Regions from separate parts of the Bacillus sp. JJ1566 genome, predicted to be linked through region 1. Evidence: predicted binding sites of a transcription regulator. Region 1 holds the regulator's gene; the other holds the start of a gene.

Evidence for each region. The regulator CtsR, encoded in region 1, represses protease genes until heat stress. The targets are predictions, from matches to a motif close to ATGGTCAATAAAGGTCAAACA.
Region 2: a site for CtsR is predicted at 1,953-1,973, ahead of V7112_RS14205 (ATP-dependent Clp protease ATP-binding subunit). Genes of this name have one in related genera too.

Annotation. Positions count from the first base shown of each region.
Region 1 is NZ_JBALOP010000016.1:64,137-73,372, reverse strand. Features, by position in the region: gene V7112_RS08305 (MgtC/SapB family protein) at 555-1,256, shown strand; gene V7112_RS08300 (CtsR family transcriptional regulator) at 1,437-1,898, shown strand; gene V7112_RS08295 (UvrB/UvrC motif-containing protein) at 2,116-2,661, shown strand; gene V7112_RS08290 (protein arginine kinase) at 2,665-3,762, shown strand; gene clpC (ATP-dependent protease ATP-binding subunit ClpC) at 3,759-6,212, shown strand; gene radA (DNA repair protein RadA) at 6,292-7,662, shown strand; gene V7112_RS08275 (PIN/TRAM domain-containing protein) at 7,945-9,036, shown strand; gene ispD (2-C-methyl-D-erythritol 4-phosphate cytidylyltransferase) at 9,050-9,236, shown strand, end outside.
Region 2 is NZ_JBALOP010000033.1:1,434-10,669, forward strand. Features, by position in the region: partial or broken gene V7112_RS14195 (helix-turn-helix domain-containing protein) at 1-720, shown strand, start outside; gene V7112_RS14200 (YkvI family membrane protein) at 764-1,807, opposite strand; gene V7112_RS14205 (ATP-dependent Clp protease ATP-binding subunit) at 2,103-4,241, shown strand; gene V7112_RS14210 (DMT family transporter) at 4,284-5,264, opposite strand; gene V7112_RS14215 (GNAT family N-acetyltransferase) at 5,279-5,743, opposite strand; gene V7112_RS14220 (GNAT family N-acetyltransferase) at 5,803-6,675, opposite strand; gene map (type I methionyl aminopeptidase) at 7,433-8,185, opposite strand; gene V7112_RS14230 (M3 family oligoendopeptidase) at 8,312-9,236, opposite strand, start outside.

The sequences.
Region 1 (9,236 bases):
TTATCGAGTAACCAGAAGAGGAAAAAAAGGCGGAGATTTTCCGGTAAAATGGTATACCGCAAGAGCGTAATCGGTATATCGCTCAACCGAAAAACGATATATGATATACCACAAGACGGCATAATCGGTATATCGCCGGACCCGAAAACCAATAAATGATATACCGCAAACGGCATAATCAGTACATCATCTTGCGTAATCTTCCAACCGATAGACCAAAAAATTTTAGATAAGATCAATCTTTAAAGGCCATATAATTCACCGCGGAACATCCACTAACATTTGTCCCATTTTTTAAAAGCCATCCTTTATTAAATGTTAAATTTTACACATGCAAAATTATCTATATTTTAAATCGGTTTGTTCATGATAAAAATGTCTATATTCCTAAGACCGAAATACTATTCTAAAAAAGAGTCTTCGGAAAATCATAAACTTTTTAGACGAATCGTATAATTATAAAACACTGTCTTTTTTCTTTTTATATAAAGGGGATTTTGATTACCTATCGAATATTTTAGATACAGGATCTTTAGAACAGGGGAGATGTAGCAATGACACATTTTATTGCATCGTTCCAAACTCAGGAATTTTTAACGATGTCGATTCGTATTTTTATGGCAGCGTTATTATGTGGGTTAGTTGGATTAGAGAGAGAGGTCCATAAGCACCCTGCTGGATTCCGTACACATTTATTAGTTGGGGTCGGTTCTTGTTTAATGATGCTGATGTCTATTTATGGATTTCAACCTTATTTGGAGATGAGTACAAATGTCCGCTTTGATCCGGCACGTATACCTTCATATGTGATTAGTGGGATTGGGTTTTTGGGTGCGGGGACGATTTTGGTGAGGGATGCAACGGTTCGTGGGTTAACTACGGCAGCATCGATTTGGGTTGTTGCTGGCTTAGGCCTAATCATCGGGCTTGGGATGTATGCTCCAGCTATTTTAACAACAATTGTAGTTTTACTGAGTTTGATTTTCTTAAACAGATTTGAAGAATTCTTTTTTAAATCCAGAAAACGGAAAGTTGTACATATCATTATTAATGAGGATATTTCCTCATTTTCAGGAATCTTAAAATTATTTAAGGATAATGGTTTTAAGGTAAGGGATTTTAATATTAAGTATTCAAAGGATAAAACGGATAATAATTGCCAATATACAATTGATGTGGAAGTGGCCAGTAAAAATGAACGTTTACGATTGTATGAGGAAATGTCAAAGCAGGAAATGGTACAAAAAATTTTCTAATTTGGTGTTTAGAGGTGTACCAAATTTGGAAAGTATAGGATAGTATAGCATCACAAATGGTAAATGATTGCCTATTCCGACTTTCAATTTCAAATGCGAAACAGTTGAAAAATTAGTGCAGTCATTTTATATTATAATTATAGTCAAATATAGTCAAAGTCAAGGTGAGGTGTGGTCATAGTGAGGAATATATCTGATATCATTGAACATTATTTAAAAAGTGTTCTTGATACAAGTGATCGAGCTATAGTTGAGATTAAAAGAAGTGAGATTGCCGATAAATTTGAATGTGTCCCATCTCAAATTAACTATGTGATAAATACAAGGTTTACGTTAGAGAGAGGCTATTTGGTGGAAAGTAAAAGAGGTGGCGGAGGCTACATTCGGATTATGAGGGTGAAATCAAATGACGACTCTCATTTGATTAACCAGCTCGTACGTCTAATAGATAAAAGAATCTCTCAAACAAGTGCTGAAGATGTCATTTTGCGGTTGATTGAGGAGGAGGTTATCTCGAAAAGAGAGGCGAAGATCATGCTGAGTGTAATTGACCGTTCTGTCTTGTTTATAGAGCTTCCACATCGGGATGAATTAAGAGCAAGAATGTTAAAGGCAATGCTTACATCCCTCATGTATAGGTAAAAAATTAACTTAATCCAGCAAGGTCAACCCCATGCTGAATTAAGTTAAAGCCTCTGGCGGATGCCACGGTTTTTCAAAGGAAACTTTTCGAGCTTAGGATCAAAGACTAAGAACGCCACGTCCTGTGGCAACGTCTTTGTGACCTACCATATTGTAGGCCAAAAAAATCGGACGCAAATACGCCAAGGCGCATTTGATTAAGTAGGAAGGTGTTACTATGATATGCCAAGAATGTAATCAACGCCCATCGACATTTCATTTTACAAAGGTTATTAATGGTGAAAAAACAGAAATTCATATTTGTGAACATTGTGTTCAGGAAAAAAGTGAGATGTTCATGTTTCCAGGCACATCTGGCTTTTCAATAGATAACTTATTAGCAGGACTTCTTCAGTTTGAGCCACATACAGGCTCAAAGCAAAATGCATTTCAACAAAATGAAGTTTTACAATGTGAGAACTGTAAAATGACTTTTCAACAATTTGCAAAGGTAGGTCGTTTTGGCTGCTCAAATTGCTATCCGACCTTTGAAAAACAACTTACCCCAATTTTAAAACGTCTGCATAGTGGCAATACACATCATACAGGGAAAATTCCAAAACGAATCGGAGGCTCCTTCCATATTCGGAAAGAGATTGAACAACTAAAGCAAAAGATGCAGGAATACATTTCGTTAGAGGAATTTGAAAAAGCCGCAGATGTTCGTGACCACGTAAGGGACTTAGAAAAAAAGCTGAGTGGTTATAAAGAAGGGGAGGTTTAATCAATGTCACTTGAGCATTTTATCAATCAAGCCTTAAGTGCTTGGATGAGTCAAGAAGGTCCTGATTCAGATATTGTCTTAAGTTCACGGATTAGACTTGCTCGAAATCTGAAAAATGTGCCCTTCTCAACGGTTTATTCAAATGAAGAGGCCGGGCAAATTGTAGATGTCTTTAAAAAAGGTTTTGTGGGAAAGAGTTTTCCCTCTATTGGAGAATTTGAGTTATTGAAAATGATGGAGCTTCAGCCCGTTGAAAAAAGGGTATTGGTTGAAAAGCATTTAATAAGCCCACATTTAGCTGAAAATTCTCCGTTTGGAGCTTGTCTTTTATCTGAAAATGAAGAAATTAGCATCATGGTTAATGAAGAGGACCATATCCGAATACAATGTTTATTCCCAGGGTTACAATTATCGCAGGCCTTAGAGGTGGCCAATAATTTAGATGATTGGATCGAAGAACATGTTGATTATGCATTTGATGAAACAAGAGGATATTTAACAAGCTGTCCAACAAATGTGGGAACAGGACTAAGAGCATCTGTTATGATGCATCTTCCAGCACTTATCCTTACACATCAAATGAGTCGTATCATTCCAGCAATCAATCAACTGGGTTTAGTTGTAAGAGGAATATATGGTGAAGGCAGTGAGGCGTTAGGAAATATTTTTCAAATATCAAACCAAATCACGCTAGGAAAGACGGAAGAGGATATTGTGGAAGATTTAAAGAGTGTAGTTGCACAGTTGATAGCACAAGAGCGCTCCGCACGAGAAGCACTTTTGAAGACTTCTAATATTCAGTTGGAGGACCGTGTATTTCGTTCTTACGGGGTTTTAGCTAATAGTCGGATCATTGAATCGAAGGAAGCAGCTAAGTGTTTGTCAGACGTTCGATTGGGTATTGACCTAGGCTATATAAAGGATATATCACGAACCATCCTTAATGAACTCATGATTTTAACTCAACCTGGATTCTTACAGGTGTATGCTGGTGGGGCATTAAGGCCAAATGAAAGAGACGTCAGAAGGGCGTCTATTATTCGAGAAAGATTGAAGCTAGAAAAAAATAAGACTACTGACATGGAGGGTGATGGGTTATGATGTTTGGCAGATTTACTGAGCGTGCACAGAAGGTGCTAGCGTTAGCTCAAGAGGAAGCTGTACGATTGGGACATAACAATATTGGAACTGAACATGTATTATTAGGTCTTATTCGTGAAGGCGAAGGAATCGCTGCCAAGGCCTTGCTTGCACTAGGGTTAGGTCCTGAAAAAATTCAAAAAGAGGTAGAAGCCTTAATTGGTCGAGGCCAGGAAGGCTCACAGACCATCCATTACACACCGCGTGCTAAAAAGGTAATTGAGTTATCGATGGATGAGGCACGTAAGCTTGGTCATTCCTATGTTGGAACAGAGCATATCCTCCTTGGGTTAATTCGTGAAGGCGAAGGTGTTGCTGCAAGAGTGTTAAACAATCTTGGAGTAAGCCTCAATAAAGCTCGTCAACAAGTTCTACAATTATTGGGAAGCAATGAGTCATCATCAGGGCATCATGGCGGAGGTTCTGCAAATGCCAATACGCCAACCCTTGATAGCTTAGCACGTGATCTTACGGCGATTGCAAGAGAAGGAAGCCTTGATCCAGTGATTGGACGTAGTAAAGAGATTCAACGTGTAATTGAGGTACTTAGCCGCCGTACAAAAAACAACCCTGTTTTAATCGGGGAGCCTGGTGTCGGTAAGACTGCTATTGCCGAAGGATTAGCTCAGCAAATTATAAACAACGAGGTTCCAGAAACACTTCGCGATAAGCGTGTGATGACACTTGATATGGGTACTGTTGTTGCAGGTACGAAATACCGTGGAGAATTTGAGGATCGTTTGAAAAAGGTAATGGATGAAATTCGCCAAGCAGGCAATATCATTCTATTTATTGATGAACTTCATACATTAATCGGTGCTGGCGGTGCCGAGGGTGCGATTGATGCATCAAATATTTTAAAGCCATCTCTTGCTCGTGGCGAACTGCAATGTATCGGTGCCACAACATTAGATGAATATAGAAAGTATATTGAAAAAGATGCTGCTCTAGAGCGTCGTTTCCAACCAATTCAGGTGGATGAACCAACTGTAGAGGAATCCATTTTAATTTTAAAGGGATTGCGTGACCGTTATGAAGCACACCACAGAGTATCCATCTCTGACGAATCAATCATTCAAGCGGTGAAGCTTTCAGACCGTTATATCTCAGATCGCTTTTTACCGGATAAGGCGATTGATTTAATTGATGAGGCTGGTTCGAAGGTTCGTCTTCGTTCATATACAGCTCCGCCAAATTTAAAGGAGCTTGAACTAAAGCTTGAAGAGGTTCGTAAGGAAAAGGATGCGGCTGTTCAAAGTCAGGAATTTGAAAAAGCTGCTTCATTACGAGATTCAGAGCAACGCCTTCGTGAGCAGTTAGAAGAAACGAAGAAAAACTGGAAGGAAAAGCAGGGTCAAGAGAATTCTGAGGTTACAGTTGATGACATTGCAATGGTCGTATCAAGCTGGACTGGAGTCCCTGTTTCAAAGCTAGCACAAACAGAAGCTGATAAATTACTAAACATGGAAGAGATTCTTCATTCACGTGTAATTGGTCAGGAAGAGGCTGTTAAGGCGGTTTCTAAGGCTGTAAGACGTTCACGTGCTGGTTTAAAGGATCCGAAGCGCCCAACAGGTTCTTTCATTTTCCTAGGACCAACAGGGGTCGGGAAAACAGAATTAGCACGCGCCTTAGCTGAATCTATTTTTGGCGATGAGGATGCGATGATTCGCGTAGATATGTCTGAGTACATGGAGAAACACTCAACATCGAGACTAGTAGGTTCACCTCCGGGATATGTAGGCTATGAAGAAGGTGGCCAACTAACAGAAAAGGTTCGCCGTAAGCCATATTCTGTAGTCCTGCTAGATGAAATTGAAAAAGCGCACCCAGATGTGTTCAATATTTTACTTCAAGTTCTAGAGGATGGTCGCTTGACGGACTCTAAGGGGCGTACGGTTGATTTTAGAAATACGATTTTAATTATGACGTCTAACGTTGGGGCTAGCACATTAAAGCGAAACAAATATGTCGGCTTTGCGCTTGACGATGAGAAACAAGATTATCGAAACATGAAGGATAAAGTAATGGAAGAGCTAAAGAAAGCTTTCCGTCCGGAGTTCCTTAACCGTATCGATGAAACGATTGTCTTCCACTCGCTAGAGAAGAAACATTTGAGAGAAATCGTTACCCTTATGGGAGATCAGTTAACAAAACGTCTGAGGGAGCAAGAGTTCGAGCTTGAATTAACAGAAGCTGCTAAAGACCGAATTGCTGAAGAAGGGTATGATCCAGAATACGGAGCACGTCCATTACGCCGCGCGATTCAAAAACAAATTGAAGACCGTTTGTCTGAAGAATTATTACGAGGTAATATCGAAAAAGGAAAGAAAATTGTAATGGACTTTGATAATGGAGAATTCGTGATCCATACGAAAGAAGCCGAAGAAACAAAGGCAATAGTGAAATAAAAAAGCAATTGTAAGAGAGGTATACATCAATAGTCGATTCGTGTATACCTCTTTTTTTCAAAGGAAAGGATTAATGTCAATGGCAAAAACAAAGACAAAATTTACCTGTCAATCCTGTGGCTATGAATCACCAAAATGGATGGGAAAATGCCCCGGATGTGGTGAGTGGAATTCATTAGTCGAGGAAACTCTACATAAACCAGCTAGAAAAGGTGCTTTTGCTCATTCAAGTCCCACAGTTCAACGCAAGCCTTCACCAATCACTTCGATCGAGTCAGTAAATGAACCTAGGATGTATACAACAAACAAGGAATTTAATCGAGTTCTTGGCGGCGGAATCGTCCAGGGTTCACTTGTTTTAATTGGCGGTGACCCAGGTATCGGGAAGTCTACCTTGCTGCTTCAAGTATCCTCACAAATAGCCAAACAAAACAAAGTTTTATATATTTCCGGAGAAGAATCCGTCAAACAAACGAAGCTAAGGTCTGACCGTCTAGGGGTTTCCTCTGATCAATTGTATGTTTTAGCAGAGACAGACCTTGAATTTATTTCCCAGACAATTACCGAGTTAAATCCATCCTTTGTTGTTATTGATTCCATTCAAACCATTTATCACCCTGAGGTTACCTCTGCTCCCGGAAGTGTTTCCCAGGTGCGAGAATGTACAGCGGAGTTAATGCGAATTGCGAAGACTAACGGGATTGCCATTTTTATCGTGGGTCATGTTACGAAAGAGGGGAATATCGCAGGTCCGCGTTTACTAGAGCATATGGTTGATACCGTTCTTTATTTTGAAGGGGAACGTCATCATACGTATCGAATTTTACGTGCTGTAAAAAACCGTTTTGGTTCAACGAACGAAATGGGTATTTTTGAGATGAAGGAAACCGGTCTTGAAGAAGTTGCGAACCCTTCTGAAATCTTTCTTGAGGAACGTTCAGCAGGTGCTGCAGGTTCAACCGTTGTCGCTTCAATGGAGGGTACACGACCCGTTCTTGTTGAAATTCAAGCATTGATATCACCATCTAGTTTTGGTAATCCACGCCGTATGGCAACTGGTATAGACCATAACCGGGTGTCTTTATTAATGGCTGTATTAGAAAAACGAGCAGGGTTTCTCCTGCAAAATCAGGATGCATATTTGAAGGTCGCAGGTGGTGTAAAGCTAGACGAACCAGCGATTGATTTAGCGGTTGCCTTGAGTATTGCTTCTAGCTTTAGAGATCAATCGACTAATCCAGCAGATGTCATTATTGGAGAAGTTGGTTTAACCGGAGAAGTAAGACGTGTTTCACGAATTGAGCAGCGGGTCCAGGAAGCGGCAAAGCTTGGCTTTAAGCGAGTGATTCTTCCTGAACGAAATTTAGGCGGTTGGTCCATTCCAAAGGGAATCGAAGTTATAGGTGTGAGTGATATTAGGCAAGCCATTCAACATACACTAGGAAAATAATCTAAAATGGCATGTTAAAAAATTCATTCAAAATGAAACATTTTTATTTCTTTATTCGTATAGTAAGTGTGAAATAGATGGACATCCATATTTCCATAATATCGCCAAGAAAAATAATTTTTTACCGAAGAAGTAATAATTTTGTTAGGATTTAAAAATAATATATGAGTAGCGCTTTACACATCTATGTCATTCTGTTTACATTTTGAAAAAAGCTATTTATTGTAGGTTTCAATTATTATAAAGTGTTTATAATGATAATGAATAGGAGGAGGTGAAGGAATGTTAAAACGTATTGTGCAGCTCTTTTTTCTAATCGTCGGAGGTATGATTGGAATTGTTTATCTACCGGATTTATTGAAGCTGTTAAATATCGACAATATTCCATATCTAAATAATTCATATACGCTTGCGATTTTAGGTGCTATTATATTATTTATTGTTACTTTTTGGTTAGTAGATTATATTGTAGGGTTAATTAAATGGCTTGAAGAGTCATTGATCAAAGCTCCTGTTACAGATGTTTTATTTGGAAGCTTAGGCTTGATTTCGGGACTAATTGTTGCGTTTTTAATTGTGATTCCATTAGACCGTATTTCATTTTCGGTTGTTAATACAGTGCTTCCTATCTTCATTACCCTGCTTTTAGGATATTTAGGTTTCCAGGTTGGTTTTAAAAAGCGGGATGAGCTTGTGAACTTATTCTCTATTAACCGAGCAGGTAAGAAGAAAAGCTTAGAGGAAGAAGAAGTAAACCCGCAAGCGAAAAAACTTAAAATTTTAGATACAAGTGTTATTATTGATGGACGTATCGCGGATATATGCCAAACCGGATTTCTTGAAGGAACAATCGTCATTCCTCGGTTTGTGTTAGAGGAACTTCAGCATATTGCCGATTCTTCAGACGTGTTAAAACGAAACCGCGGTAGAAGAGGACTAGATATTTTAAATCGAATTCAAAAAGAACTATCAATCAAGGTTGAAATCTACGAAGGCGATTTTGACGATATTCAAGAGGTTGATAGTAAGTTAGTCAAGCTTGCGAAATTAACGATGGGTGTAGTCGTGACAAATGACTTTAACCTAAACAAAGTGTGTGAGCTGCAAAATGTGGCAGTGTTGAATATTAATGATCTTGCGAATGCGGTGAAACCAGTGGTATTACCTGGTGAAGAGTTAAGCGTTCAAGTCATTAAGGATGGAAAAGAGCATAATCAAGGTGTCGCATATTTAGATGACGGTACGATGATTGTAGTAGAAGAGGGCCGTGATTATATCGGGAAGCGCATTGATGTCCTTGTAACGAGTGTTTTACAAACATCAGCGGGTCGAATGATTTTCGCAAAGCCAAAATTACTTGAGAAAGCATTATAAGGGGCGTTACGGGGTGGATTATCAGGTTGTAATCCCTGCGGCAGGACAAGGAAAAAGAATGAACGCAGGAAAGAATAAACAATTCATCGAATTGGCATCAATTCCAGTTATTATTCATACATTACGAGTTTTTGAACATGACCCAATGTGTTCTGGAATTATTTTAGTCATCAATAAGGATGAACAGCGCATTTTTGAAG
Region 2 (9,236 bases), on a different contig from region 1:
ATTGCAAAAAGAAAAGAATTCAACCTAATTCCTTCCCATACCTTTTTTGTTGCAGTCATAGAACTCGTGAATTATAAGGATTTATATAAACTTGGTGTAGATATTCATAGCATCATCTCATTGATTAAAAAGAATATTCCAGAAGTAAGACTTATCTATGGATTTCATAATAAAATCATTTTGCTCGTTTCATTAGCCGACAGTTCCTTTTTTGATGATTCGATTAAAAGACTGAAAACCATTATTGATGACTGGACGAATAATAACGACTCATTTGTATGTGTAGGTATCGGTTCAAATAAAAAGGGAGCATATCACATCGGGAAGAGTTATGAAGAAGCAAAGAAATCTGTTGCATATCTAGTCAATAAAAAAGCAACAGGTATCATTTCCTATGAAAGTATTGGAGTTAATCGTTTATTTATTAATCAGGACACAGAGGAAATAAAGGACTTCATAAACGGCTTTTTTCTACCCCTAAATACGACAAGGTCAAGGAAAAATGACTTAGAACTGACATTGTTAACTTACATAAGGTTAAATAAGTCCATTAACGATACAGCGCAAAGTCTACACGTTCATATTAATACATTATATCAACGTCTTAAAAAAATAGAGGATATTCTAAATTTGAGTTTTAATGACCCAAAAGACTTTCTAAAAATTCAGCTAGCCTGTCACTTAAAAGAATCTTTTGCGTACTCTGAGGAGATTCAGTAACTAATTAAAATGAAGAAATAAAGAGGTCTACTAATTAGCCTCTTTATTTCATTGGAAGATGTTTTATTGGTTTTGCCAACAAAACTAATAGGATCAAACTCATATAGCCAAACAATGGATATAAAAAGGAAATCAGTGATCCATAGCCTAATTGGCTAATGACATAAGCGATAGATAAAATGCCAAACACAATCAAGATTGACGGTAGTTTGATGACATTTTTTAATTGGCGCTCGAGGCCAAATAGGTTCCCAATCACAGATGTAAAAATTTCTCCATAAATCACAAGAATGTACAACCAATAAAAGGAAGCCATGAAGTTTTTCATAACCTCAGCCATTGGAATCTCAAAGCCTCCCACATTTGCGAGCGCCGACAATGAAATATGACTTGTTAGTAAAATGAGACATAGTGCCCCACCACCAATCAATCCGCCCCATCTTAAGGTTTTCTCGTTATCCATTTCTTTAGCAAGTGGAACCAAAACCGGCATCGCCATAGTTAGGTTAAAGGCCGTATATAAAAACGGTGAAATCATCCATTTGTAGCTGGGTGAGTCTAGTTCTGGGGTGCTCAATAGAGTTGTTGCGTCCGTAAAAAGCACTTCAACTGCTAAAACAACACTGAAGAAAATCATAATTGGCACAACAAACATGTTCACACCAAACAAACCTTTGACCCCGTAAGTCAATACAAAAATAGAAAGTCCACTCGTCACAATAATGCCGAGCTGATAGGACAGCCCTAATTGTTCTTCAAAAACTGCACCCGCCCCCGAAAGCATGACTGAAGTTACTCCTATTAATACAAGAAGCATCAGTGCGTTCACCATAAATCCAATTTTTCTTCCAAATAAATATTCATTAAATTCCTTGTAAGAATCAGCTTGAATCCGCTTTGCAATGATCATGATTCGAGTCCCTAACCATATAAATAAGAAACCGCTGATTCCAATTCCAATCAAACCGTATAAACCATATTGGGTAAAAAATTCAACAATTTCTCGACCTGTTGCAAAGCCTGCTCCCACGATTGTTCCGACATAAACAGCACCGATTTGAAATGCTGCCCCCCAATTCCCTCGCACAAATAGCCACCTCATTATTCTGTCTTACTTGATGTATATGTACAAGTTCTACAATAAAGACGAGCTATTATTTTAGAATCCGCGGAAAAAATTTCTAGTACTTTTTACTTGAAAGTCAAAGATGGTCAAAGTATAATGTAGACATAAGGTCAAAGATGGTCAAACATCACATGTGACCTATTTTATTTAGGCATCAAGCGTACTGGTCAAAAAGACATTGCCACAGGATGTGGCGATCTTAGTCTTTGATGCTAAATTGGTCAAAGATAGTCAAATTTCAAGGAGGTAGTTGTTTATGATTTGTCAATCATGTAATCAAAATGAGGCTACAATTCAGTTACACGTACAAATGAACAATGACAAGCGACAAATTCAACTTTGCAGTGAGTGTTATGCGAAGGAGAAGAACAACATGAAAATACCTTCAGGAATGTACGGTTTCCCTAATTTCACATTTGATGATTTATTTAAAGGCAATGCCTTCGGTCAACAAATGGGAATCAATCAACAACAGCAAACACAAACAAAGCACGGTGGAAATGGCGGAGGTCTTCTCGATCACTTCGGTCGAAACCTTACTCAAATGGCAAAGGCTGGACTTATTGACCCAGTCATTGGCCGTGACGAGGAAATCCAACGTGTCATTGAAATTTTAAACCGCCGTAATAAAAACAATCCTGTTCTAATTGGGGAACCGGGGGTAGGTAAAACTGCGATTGCAGAAGGATTAGCCCTACAAATTACTGAAGGAAAAGCACCAAGTAAGCTTTCAAATAAACAAGTATATTTACTAGATGTTGCATCACTAGTAGCAAACACTGGTATTCGTGGTCAATTCGAAGAGAGAATGAAGCAACTAATTGCTGAGCTTCAAAAACGTAAAAATATTATCCTATTTATCGATGAGATTCACCTTTTAGTTGGCGCAGGTTCTGCTGAAGGTTCAATGGATGCAGGTAATATCTTAAAACCAGCTCTTGCACGTGGTGAGCTTCAACTTGTCGGTGCAACAACCTTAAAAGAATATCGCCAAATTGAAAAAGATGCTGCATTAGAACGTCGTTTCCAACCGGTTACTGTTGATGAACCAACGGTTGAAGAAGCAATTCAGATTCTTGAAGGTATTAAAGGAAAATATGAAGATTTCCATGGTGTGAAATATACAGATGAAGCCATTCATGCCTGTGTAACATTATCACATCGTTACATTCAGGACCGTTTCTTACCAGATAAAGCGATAGATTTACTTGATGAAGCTGGTTCAAAAATGAATTTAGTATCTGGCAGCATAAATTCAAAGGATATCGCAGCAGAGCTTGCCAAAATTGCTGCTGAAAAAGAAAAAGCTGCTGGAGAAGAAAACTATGAATTAGCAGCAAAACTAAGACATCAAGAAATTCTTCTTGAAAAGCAATTAAATAATCAAGAAAACAAAGATGAGCATCTAATCGATGTTGCGAATATCCAGCAAATTATTGAAAAGAAAACGGGTATCCCTGTTGGTAAGTTACAAGAAAATGAACAACAAAAAATGAAGCATCTTGCTGAAAATCTTGCGAAAAAAGTAATTGGTCAAGAAGAAGCCGTTACGAAGGTTGCGAAAGCCGTTCGTCGTAGCCGTGCCGGTTTGAAGGCTAAAAATCGACCAATTGGTTCCTTTCTTTTCGTTGGACCGACCGGTGTTGGTAAAACAGAGTTAACGAAAACTCTCGCTGAAGAATTATTCGGTTCGAAGGATGCAATGATTAGACTCGACATGAGTGAGTACATGGAGAAACACTCTGTGTCTAAAATCATCGGTTCACCTCCTGGATATGTAGGCCATGAGGAAGCAGGACAGCTTACTGAAAAAGTTCGTCGAAACCCTTATAGCATCATCCTTTTAGATGAAATTGAAAAGGCGCATCCTGACGTTCAGCATATGTTCCTCCAAATTTTAGAGGATGGCCGTTTAACTGATAGCCAAGGTCGTACAGTAAGCTTTAAAGATACAGTGATTATCATGACAAGTAATGCTGGAAGCGGTGGTCCAAAGAAAATTACTGTTGGCTTTGAAAAAGCCGAAACTGATGTATACAAGGAAACATCCATCCTTGATTCACTTGGTTCCTTCTTCAAGCCAGAATTCTTGAACAGATTTGATGCGATCATTGAATTCAAACAGCTTGAAAAAGAACACTTACTACAAATTGTCGACCTTCTGTTAAACGAGCTTGAAGCAACTCTTCAAGAACAAGATGTAACCATCAGTGTTGACGATGAAGCAAAACAAAAAATAGCTGAGCTTGGTTACCACCCTGCTTTTGGTGCACGTCCATTACGTCGTGTCATCCAGGAACAGCTTGAAGACCAAATCACAGATGTTCTATTAGAAAATGACGACCTAACAAGCTTAAATGTAACAGTCGAAGATAATAAGATTATCGTAAAATAATTTTCTATAAAAATGCAGAGCTCTTCACGGCTCTGCATTTTTTTATATTGATTTTGTCTCTAATTCATTCACTTTTATCGGTGTCTTTCGATTTGAGAACATGCTATGCAACACCATTCCACCTGCGATCATCAAAAGCCCGATGAAAGAATACATAGTTGGAATAGGTGCGCTTAGTAAAAGGACCTCACCAAAGATCACAAAAATAATCTGAGTTGCCTGAGTCGCTTCGACTGCTGCTAGTTTATTTTGATCATGCTTAACTAACTCCGTTGCAAAAAAGAAAAGCACGGTCGCGATAATCCCCGAAGAGATCCCGACTATAAAGGATTGAAACACTTGTGATTTACTTGGGAGTCCAGCAGTCGCAGCACCAAATCCGGCAATGATTAACCAAAACGGAGTCGATGCGAGAGTCATTCCAAGAACACGTTGAAAGGTATCAAAATCATTTTTACAATGCTCCATCATTTTTCGATTACCTAATGGATATGCAAAAGCCGCCACTACAACAGGAAGAATGCCGAGCAAGAGCATATTGATCCCGATGCCCCCATCTGCTTCCTGAAGCTGGATTAAGACAATCCCCATAAAAATAAAACTAGAAAAAATAAGACCTTTAACTGGGATGTGTTCACGGACTTTTTGCATACCATTTTTCGATTCTACTGACTTATAGAAAAATGGCACAACTAGTAAACCGGCGATAATGACAAATTGCCATGTTCCTGCAACTAACCAGCCTGGACCTGAAGCAGCTGCAAAGGTAAGTGGCGCATAAAATAATCCAAACCCAATCGTACTCCACAAAATCCATTTAAAGGGATTCGTCTTTAGCTCACGCAGCAGTTCCTTCATGTTCCCTCTGATAAGTACAATCCCTATTAAAAATGGAAGCATAAAAAAATACCGCAGTGAGGAACTCCACAGCCAGCTTCCGCCTGAAAGCTCCATTGAGCGATTTAGAATAAACGTTACCGCAAAAAATAGTGAAGAGACGATTCCTATAAGTATCGCTTTCATTTTCTGACTCCCTTCTAAACCTTAAAACAATAGACCTCTTCATCGACAAAGCCTTTTATAATTTCTCCTGTTTTCGTAAATCCTGCATTTGCATACACTTGGATGGCCGCTTTGTTTGTAGGAATAACCGATAGGTAAATCTCATCACAATAGGGTAATGTCCTTATCATTTCAGAAATAATTTCCTTCACCGCTAAGGTTCCATAGCCTTTTCGCTGATATTTATAATCGATCATAATTCTACATAGTTCAAAACGATTTCGTTCATTTTCGAGTCCAAACATGGTAAATCCAATTAACTGAGTTCCATCATATATCGCCTTTGTTACCCAATCAGGTTGGACTTTAGCCTGGGCAAGTGAATAAACATTGGAAGCAACCCATTTTTCGAATAAAGCAAACTCTTTATCCTCTGATCTTAACCGAATGACATCCATTAAGTTTTCCATCGTGACATCACGTAAGATGATTTTTTTCATTTACCTCCCCCATTTTACAATTGGTTTGGCACCACGATCGGTAAAAATATTCTGATAATTCATTTTATCATAAAGACTTGCTCTGCTTTTACCTTAAACCCCTCTTTTTCTAATAAATCACGCAAAATTTTATTCGACATTGAAATATTCGCTGCAGTTCTTGCAACATTCAGGTTCGTTTGGCTATATATCATCCTTAAGAGGTCTCTTACAATATCTTCTTTTTGATGATGCGAAGGTTCGGCCTCACATTGAAAAAGGATAATGGATTGAAGCGTACCCTCCTCATTAAATAGCCGTTTAAAGATCGCATATCCAACAATTGCTTCGTTCTCATCCAATGCAAGGATTGATTCACCATCACGTGCATTATTCCATTGTGTTTGCCAAGGAACCATTGCTTTATAGAATGGAACTTGTGAAGCGTCAATTGGAATTCCTTTTATTAATGTAAATTGATTTTTTCCGGATAAAAATGCATCCTTCGACAATTGATCTGTATGCTGTAAATGAACGATTTCATCTACAATTTTATACCCCGCTTTTTCATATAAGGAAATGGCCTTTACATTATCTTTAACAGCTTCAAGGGTAGCAACTTCCACCCCTTCATTTTCATAGATTGCTAGAACTGCTTCAATTAGTTCCTTCCCAACACCTTTTCCCCGGTATTCTGGATCAACCCCTGTGCCGCCATTCCAAGATACCTTTTTACCGTTAATAAGGCGAATCCCATTTAATATGAGACCTACCGGTCGATCCCCATCATAGGCGATAACCGAAAGCGTTGGAGAAAGCCCTTCCAAAATCAATCTTCGTGTAAACAGATCAACCGTTGTCGTCATATCAAAATAGTAACCCTCAAACCCTTTATTCCAAGCAACTACTGCATCCTCAAGTGTGCATTCAGATAATCGTTTGATTGTAATCATGTTCTCGTCTCCTCTTTTTCAATATGTAATTTGGTTGATTTATTAAATCACATTTTAGTCATACTCACAAGTAATTTTTGGAAATGGATTGATGGTTTTTCCCAGTTTATCCAAAAGTGAAAACATAAGCTGGCTTTATGTTGAAGGTTTTTCAATTTTTTTACAAAAGTCTAGCTATAAACACACATTATATCCTCACTTTTTCAAATATTTTACAAAAGTCATCTCACAAACTGGTTTTATGTGCTGTCTTTTTCAATATTTTTACAAATCTCTTATCATAAACAGGTTTTATATCATGACCTTTTCAAAATTTATCCAATTGTCATTACTAACCTTCCAAACAACTCATTTTCTTCACAAAATTCTCCTGTCATCTACCTCCTCTCCACCTCATATACATTAATGAGGTGGAAAACATGTCCATTATTCCAAGAGTTTTTTTATTTATGTCTTTTTTATTGTTGTTTTTTAACGGTTCATCCTTGGGGTTTATTTTGTATAATCTGAGGTTTGATTCTCTATTCGGGTATGGCTTTTTCATTTTCACGAGTTTAGTGGGAGCTGTGTTTGCGTCAATTGCCGAGGAGCCAGGTACGACAAAGGGGTTTTATTGTAGATACTGCTTATACGGAAACTTGCTTGTTGTTCTTTTTCCGCTTTATTTTCATTGGGTTGCGGATACTATTTTCCCAATACTAATTGAAACATTTCTTTAACCAAAAAAGTGCCACTATAGAAGTGACACTTTTCATTCTTATGCATCTTGGTCAGTTAAGATATATGGTCCGTCCTGTGTGATCGCTAATGTGTGTTCATATTGTGCGGAAAGACTTCCATCAATAGTACGAGCGGTCCAACCGTTCTTATCCATAGTTGTCTGATATCTACCAACATTCACCATTGGTTCAATTGTGAAAACCATTCCTTCTTTTAAACGTAAGCCTTTGTTTGGAAGACCATAGTGTAAAACCTGTGGTTCCTCATGCATCGTAGGTCCAATTCCATGTCCGATAAAATCACGAACAACTGAGAATCCTTCACCCTCTGTATAGGATTGGATGGCGTGGCCAATGTCTCCAAGTCGGTTACCGATTACGGCTTGTTCAATCCCCTTATACATCGCTGTTTTAGTAACATCAAGAAGCTTTGCGGCTTTTGGTGAAATTTCACCGACACCATATGACCATGCTGAGTCCGCAAGTGCTCCCCCAAGGTTCACTACCATATCGACTGTTACGATATCTCCATTTTTTAATGGCGTCTTTCTAGGGAAGCCGTGACAAATTTCATCGTTTATTGATGCACATGTTGCATATTTATAGCCCTTATAGCCTTTTTGTTCAGGCGTAGCACCATTCTTTTTAATAAAATCCTCAGCAAAGCTGTCAATTTCTAGACTCGTAATTCCAGGCTGAATCAGTTTGCGAATTTCCTTATGGCATGCTGCCAATATTTGTCCCGCTTCGCGCATTAACTCAATTTCTCGTTTTGTTTTTAAATGAATCATGAAAACACCCTCAATTTTAATATGATGTTTTTATTATATCCTTATTAAAACATTTTTGCATAAACTAACGTTTATTTGCAAAATTTGCACAAAAAGGACTGTGGAAATGCCCACAGTCCTTTTGTTTTACAGTTGTTTATCGTCGACGCTGTTTAGCCATGCTTCAATTTCACCAACGACAGATTGTACGGTTCCTTCTTCAAATGGAGAAAGAAGATTTGCGACCTTCACTAGCTCGGTGAAAGGCTTACTTCCACCTTGTTTGCACAGGTGAATATAATCTGCCCATGCTGCTTCATGATTTTCTCTTGACTTTTTCCAGAATTGGAACGCACAAATTTGTGCCAAGGTATAATCAATATAGTAAAATGCGGTTGTATAAATATGGCTTTGACGCTGCCAGAAACCGCCTTCCTCTAAATATTCGTTGCCATCATAATCGCGAAGCGGCATATACTTTTTCTCGATTTCTCTCCATGCTTTGTTACGTTCAGCAGGTGTAACATCTGGATTTTCATATACAAAGTGTTGGAATTCATCCACTGCAACACCATATGGTAAGAATAATAGAGCTTCACTTAAATGTGAAAACTTGTATTTGTCTGTATCTTCCTTGAAGAACAATTCCATCCATGGCCATGTGAAGAATTCCATACTCATTGAATGAATTTCAGCAGCCTCATATGTTGGCCAATTGTATTCAGGTACCTCATAGTGTCTACTAGAGTATACTTGGAATGCATGCCCTGCTTCATGAGTCAATACATCGATATCTCCAGAGGTTCCATTAAAGTTTGAGAAAATATATGGAGCTTGATAATCACTAATATACGTACAGTAGCCTCCACCAGCTTTCCCTTTTTTCGCAACAAGATCCATTAAATTCGAATCGATCATATAATTGAAGAATTCTTTTGTTTCTTCAGATAGCTCTTCATACATTTGCTTCCCATTTTCAATGATCCACCCTGGGTCGCCCTTTGGTACAGCATTACCAGATTTAAAACTAAATGATTCATCATAATATTTTAAGCTATCAAGTCCAATACGT